Regions from separate parts of the Ruminococcus sp. MCC718 genome, predicted to be linked through region 2. Evidence: predicted binding sites of a transcription regulator. Region 2 holds the regulator's gene; the other holds the start of a gene.

Region 1 (3,556 bases), on a different contig from region 2:
ATTCTGTAAGGATATGCAGAGACTTGGAAATATTTCTCTGGCACTGAGCGTGGAAGGATTTGAGGAAGTCAACGATTCCAGACGCGGAAGCGGATGTTTTGAGAAAGTTATGCATGCAATGGATCTGCTCAAAGAGCATGGACTGATCTTTGGTACTTCTATCTGCTACACATCAAAGAACTACAAGACCGTTACCAGCGATGAATTCCTGGATATGCTGATCGACAAAGGTGTTCGCTATGCATGGTATTTCCATTATATGCCGGTCGGAAATGAAGCAGCAACAGATCTGCTTCTGACACCGGAGCAGAGAGAATATATGTACCACAGAATCCGTGAGATCCGAGGATTTGAAGGCGGCAAGCCAATCTTTGTATTTGACTTCCAGAATGACGGTGAGTTTGTCGGCGGATGTATCGCTGGCGGAAGATTCTACTGTCACATCAATCCAAACGGTGACGTAGAACCTTGCGTATTTATCCATTATTCCAATGCAAATATCCATGACAAACCGCTTCTGGAATGCTTAAGCCAGCCGCTGTTTCGTGCTTATCAGATGGGCCAGCCATTTAATGAAAATGATCTGCGTCCATGTCCGATGCTGGAGAATCCGGAAGCACTGCAGAAGATCGTCCATGCAACCGATGCAAAGAGCACCGATATGCAGAGTCCGGAAACGGTAGAGAGCTTATGCGGAAAATGTGAAGCTTACGCAAAATGCTGGGCACCGGAAGCAGAAAAATTAAAAGAAGCAAATCCAAAGCAGATCACCAGAGAAAAAGGTACACTGCCGGAAGTATAAAAAAACAGAAGTTGATATATCAGAAAAAAGGATCGTCAGAAGCAGCTTCATTCAAACTTCCGTCCTTCTGTCCAGCAAGTGTACATAAAATTTCCAAAAATGAAGATAATGATTACTGTTCATAAAAGCCTGAATCAGGTTTGAGGTGACAAATATCATGTATGACAGGAGGAACTTATGGAGACAGAGATCAAAATGTTGAGTGACATTCACAAAAATGCAGACATGGGACAGGATACACTGCGTCATATTCTGGATGCGACAAAGGATGCGGAATTTTCGAAAACGGTCAGCAGGCAGATGCAGGAATATGAAAAAGCATTTCAGGTCAGCGGACAGATGCTGAAAGCACGCAATGCACCGGAAGAACAAAAAGAAGCTCCGATGATCTCCAAATGGATGGCTCACATGAATATCAACAGGAAAAGTATGCAGGATATGCAGACTTCAAAGCTTGCGGAAATGCTGATCCAGGGCAGCACCATGGGCGTTACCAGCCTGACAAGACAGATCCGTGACTATGATGGAGAGGATACAGAAGTGCTGGATTTTGCAAAAAAACAGTTGAAGCGGGAAGAGAAAAATATTGATGAATTAAAAAAATTTTTGTAAAAACGTTGCAAAAGCCTCTTTACGTGTATGCCATTATGGTATATACTATGTTCTACATGTTGTTTGATGAAAAAACAAAATTTAGATAGATACACAACATATAGTAGGAGGAGACTTGGTGATGTACGTCATAAAGAAAGATGGAACACGGGAAGAATTCAATGTAGATAAGATCATAGCGGCAGTCAACAAATCAGCAGCCCGCATTTTGTATGAGTTTTCGACAGATGAGATTGCATTTATCTGTCAGTTTGCATATGACCGGGCGGAGTCCCTTAAAAAAGACGGGATCACGATCCAGGAGATGCACAACATTGTCGAAGGTGCTCTCGAGAGAGTCAATCCGGCAGTAGCCAAAAGCTATCGTGATTACCGCAACTACAAGCTGGATTTTATCCATATGATGGATGAGGTCTACACAAAGAGCCAGTCGATCCGTTACATCGGAGACAAGAGTAACGCCAACACGGACAGTGCTCTGGTAGCGACAAAGCGAAGCCTGATCTTTAACGAGCTGAATAAAGAGCTGTACCGCAAATTTTTTATGACGCGTGATGAGCTTCAGGCGTGCAAGGACGGCTATATCTATATCCACGATCAGTCCGCGCGACTGGATACCATGAACTGCTGTCTGTTTGATGTGGCAGCTGTTCTGACCGGCGGATTTGAGATGGGAAATGTCTGGTACAACGAGCCGAAGACACTGGATACGGCCTTTGATGTGATCGGTGATATTATTTTAAGTACGGCGGCACAGCAGTACGGTGGATTTACCGTGCCGGAGATGGACAAGGTGCTTGCTCCGTATGCCGAGAAGAGCTACAAGAAATATAAAGAAGAATTTATCAAATATGCAGATCCTTCATGGAACGGCGTGGAAGAACGTGCCGAAGAATATGCGATCAACAAAGTGAGACGTGATTTTGACCAGGGATGGCAGGGTATTGAGTATAAGTTAAATACCGTCGGTTCCTCCAGAGGCGATTATCCGTTTGTGACCGTGACCATCGGACTTGGTACACAGCGTTTTGAAAAAATGTGCAATATTTCCCTTCTGAACGTCCATAAGGGCGGACAGGGAAGACCGGGCAACAAGAAACCGGTGCTGTTCCCGAAAATTGTCTTTCTTTATGACGAGAAACTGCACGGTGTAGGCGGAGAATGTGAAGATGTCTTTGAGGCCGGCGTGGCATGTTCTGCAAAGACCATGTATCCGGACTGGCTGTCCATGACCGGAAAAGGCTATATTTCCAGCATGTACAAACAGTACAAAAAAGTGATCAGCCCGATGGGATGCCGTGCATTCTTAAGTCCGTGGTACGAAAGAGGCGGTATGTATCCGGCAGACGACAAAGATGTGCCAGTATTTACCGGACGTTTCAACATCGGTGCTGTCAGCCTGCATCTCCCGATGATCCTTGCCAAAGCAAGATCCGAGAGCCGTGATTTTTACGAAGTGCTGGACTATTATCTGGAAATGATCCGCAACCTGCACAAACGTACTTACGAGTATCTGGGAGCGATGAAAGCATCCACCAACCCGCTGGCTTACTGCGAGGGCGGATTCTACGGTGGCCATCTGAAACCGAACGAACGCATCAAAAAGCTGTTAAAGCCGATGACGGCATCCTTTGGTATCACCGCCCTGAATGAACTGCAGGAACTCTATAACGGAAAATCTATCACCGAAGACGGTGAGTTTGCCCTGGAAGTACTGGAATATATCAACAAAAAAGTGTCCGAGTTCAAAGAAGAAGACGGCTGGCTGTATGCGATCTACGGCACACCGGCAGAGAGCCTGTGCGGACTTCAGGTAGAGCAGTTCCGCAAGAAATACGGCATCGTGGAGAATGTATCCGACCGTCCATACGTCAGCAACAGCTTCCACTGCCATGTAACCGAAGATATCACACCAATCGAAAAACAGGATCTGGAAGGCCGTTTCTGGGAACTGTGCAACGGAGGCAAGATCCAGTATGTACGTTATCCGATCGATTACAACGTACAGGCGATCAAGAGCCTGATCCGCCGTGCGATGGATCTGGGCTACTACGAAGGAGTCAACCTTTCCCTTGCATACTGCGATGACTGCGGCCACCAGGAACTGGAGATGGATGTCTGCCCGAAATGCGGTTCCAAGAA
Region 2 (3,556 bases):
TCAGACCGGAGGAGAACAGAGCCCTTTATTATACGTTCACTTCCACACAGAAAGCACATTCGGAAAAGGTAAAGTATCTGGGCAAATTTAAGCTGACAGCATACTGTGCATGCCAGATCTGCTGCGGTGAGTTTGCGAATGGCATCACAGCAAGCGGTACCGTTCCGATTCAGGGACAGACGGTTGCCATGTACGGTGTTCCGTTTGGGACAAAGTTGATCGTAGATGATGTGGTTTATACGGTAGAAGACCGCGGCACACCGTATGGGCATATTGATATTTATATGGTAGATCACGAGGCAGCAGCGGCTTTTGGTACAAGAGAAGCAGATGTCTACCTTGGCAAATGATCAGGTTGCAGGTTGCTGTATCTTAAAGCAAAGCGGAAGAGGACAGATGTGCAGGAGGAAATCATTCGCATTTCTTCCTGCATTTTTCTTCTTCAATCTCGACCAGGATGATATCGGCACCGATCTGGCAGATACATTCCCAGGGAATGATGTATTCGGTATCGCGGCCGAGAAAACAGCAGATCTTTGCCGGACCGGGAACAATGATTGCTTTCACAAATCCGGTACAGATATCGATATCCACATCGCATACACAGCCAAGAGAACGGCAGGTACAGGTGTTGATCACTTCTTTCTGCCGCAGTTCACAGATTCGCATAAAATCCCCACACCTTCCTTTGAAATAGAACGAACCGATCGATGTACACAAGATAGCAGATGCTTTCGAAAAGTGTTTTTTCTATAGTTTATGCGATCCGGGCAGAAGAGGTTCCGCTTTTTGCGGGTATGCACAGTTTGGAAAGATGTATTGACAGTAAAAACAGGATTCGTTATACTTCACATTAGATGATTTATCTTAGTCGGAGAAGACTCCCACTTCTATAAGTGGCGAGCAACAAATTTGTCTTAGTGGGAGTGCAATCTCCGACTAAGATAAACGCTCCGCGAGAATGCACAGCGATTCTGTTGGGTAAATGTCAGCAAAGCTGACCAGAATCGCGTGCCAAGTCTCACGTGCGTTCGACTTGAAACGAAAAGTACACCAGGCACAGTCAGGAGGAAAAAGATGAAATGTCCGTTTTGTAATCAGGATAATACCAGGGTAGTAGATTCAAGGCCTGCAGATGATAACTGTTCCATCCGCAGAAGGAGACTTTGCGATGCCTGCGGAAAGCGTTTTACCACTTACGAAAAGGTGGAAACGATCCCGCTCACCGTGATCAAGAAAGATCTGACAAGGGAACAGTATGACAGGTCCAAGATTGAAGCAGGAGTCGTAAGGGCATGTTATAAACGTCCGATCTCTGTACAGAGGATCAACGGGATGATCGATGAGATTGAAACGGAGATTTTCAATCGCGAAGAAAAAGAGATTGACAGCAAGACCATAGGGGAGATCGTTATGGATAAGCTCAAAAGCCTGGATGCGGTGGCGTATGTGAGATTCGCGTCAGTCTATCGCGAATTTAAAGATGTCAATACTTTTATGGATGAATTAAAGAAAATATTAGAGTAAACAGATGTCAGACCTGAAAGTACGGAATGTGAAACGATCTGTATGGCATTTGGCAGAAATAAACGATCATGTGTGAGATTCACACAGAGAAATGGAGAAAGCATGAAGCGAAGAATAGAAGAGCTGATGAATGGAATATATGAATATAAGACTCCAGATCTTCTTTTTTCCTGTGATGAGATTCGTGCGGTGGTGAAACCAGGAGAAAAGTTTTTCGGCAGTTTTACAATAAAAAATAAAGAGCAGAAAAGGATCCGGGGATTTTTGTATTCTTCGGATGCACGCGTGGCATGTGAGCCGAGAGAATTTTCCGGGATTGAACCGAAGCTGTCTTTTGATGTGGATTTTACGGGAATGAAAGCCGGAGATGTGCTGGAAGGAAGTCTTACCGTCTGCACGAACATGGGAGAAAAAGCACTTCCTTTTTCTTTTGCGATCATGCAGAAAAAGGTGCAGCTTCCGGCAGGAGAGGCATTTACGCTGGATTCTTTTGCACAGCTGGCAAAGGAGCATTACGAGAAAGCGTATGCGATGTTCTGCTCCAGGAGTTTTACAAGGACGATCGAAAAGCAGTATCCGCAGTTTGAGGCTCTCAACCGCGGACTGAGGAGCAAGACCATGAGCATGGAACTTATGGAGGAGTTTCTGATCAGCACCGGGAAAAAGAGTGCCATAAAATATGAACTGAAAAAAGAAAGGCAGGAGTTTTCACAGATCGCTTCGGTCATTCAGGAACAGATTGAGATCGTAAAGAACGGATGGGGCTATTCGCAGATCGAAGTCTTTTCGGATGCGGCATTTCTGCAGCCGGAGCAGAGCCTGATCCGCCCGGATGATTTTCTTGGAAGCAGTTTTACTCTGGATTATCTGATCGATCCGGCACGGATGCATGCCGGGCACAATTTTGGCCGGATCATCTTAAAAAGCGGAAACTGGAAGAAAACCTTTGAAGTGACTGCACGCAAATTTACCGCAAAAGAGAACGATCACAGAGCGCATATCCAGAAAAAGGAGATCGAGCGTCTCTACCGGGATTATCTGGATTTTCGCTTAAAGAAGATCAGCTTAAATACCTGGATCGCCAGAGCGGAAGATTCTTTTGCACGCTATGAACAGGCAGGCGGAGAGGATATCATGATGAAGCTGTATCAGGTACAGATCTATTTTGCGGCAGATCAGCCGGAGATCGCCTGTACTTTGCTTGAAAAGCTGGAGCAGAAACGGAGGATCTCAGACCGTCCGGCCGTGCAGGGCTATTATCAGTATCTGACGACTCTTTATGATAAAGATGAGAAATATATTGATTATATCGAAAGCAAGATCCAGGATCTGTACCTGAAAAATCAGGAAGAATGGCTGCTTCAGTGGGTGCTGTTATATCTGAAGGAGAATCTTCTGCAGCATCCGTCACAGAAACTGGAAGCAATCCGAAGACAGTATAAAATGGGCTGCCGCAGCAGACTGATGTATCTGGAGGCGTTCACGCTGTTTCGGAAGTCACCGCTTCTGTTAAAGAAGCTGGATGATTTTGAGATTCAGGTGCTGCGTTTTATCTGCCGCAACGATCTTCTGGATAAAGAACTCGTGATGCAGGTGGCAGATATTGCCGGACGGCAGAGACGTTATGATGTGACCATGTATCAGATCCTGTGCCAGTGCTATACCAAGTATCCGTCAAAGAGTGTGGTCAGTGCGATCTGCAGTCTGCTGATCAAAGGACATAAAGTGGGTGCTGCTTATTTTAACTGGTATGAAAAGGGTGTTGCCGAAGGACTGCGTCTGACCGGATTGTATGAATATTATGTGGAGTCCATGGGAAAAGAACGGACAGGACTCCTGCCGCAGATGGTGCGGATGTATTTTTCCTATGAGAACAGCAGCCTTGATTATGTAAAAAAGGCAGTTTTATATAAAAATATTATAGACAATAAAGGACAGGATCCAAAGACCTACGACAGCTATCGTGCGGCGATCGAGAAATATATGGTGGATCAGCTGATGGCAGGACGCATGAACCGCGAGCTGGCGT

Evidence for each region. Region 2 encodes NrdR, which represses ribonucleotide reductase genes. Its sites were predicted from a motif close to CACNANATNTNGTG; they were not measured.
Region 1: a site for NrdR is predicted at 1,507-1,520, ahead of nrdD (anaerobic ribonucleoside-triphosphate reductase). Genes of this name have one in related genera too.

Annotation. Positions count from the first base shown of each region.
Region 1 is NZ_WQNP01000032.1:76,767-80,322, reverse strand. Features, by position in the region: gene GPK60_RS04310 (radical SAM protein) at 1-802, shown strand, start outside; gene GPK60_RS04305 (hypothetical protein) at 980-1,414, shown strand; gene nrdD (anaerobic ribonucleoside-triphosphate reductase) at 1,536-3,556, shown strand, end outside.
Region 2 is NZ_WQNP01000047.1:18,779-22,334, forward strand. Features, by position in the region: gene GPK60_RS06170 (SH3 domain-containing protein) at 1-350, shown strand, start outside; gene GPK60_RS06175 (YlmC/YmxH family sporulation protein) at 412-669, opposite strand; gene nrdR (transcriptional regulator NrdR) at 1,078-1,527, shown strand; gene GPK60_RS06185 (DUF5717 family protein) at 1,630-3,556, shown strand, end outside.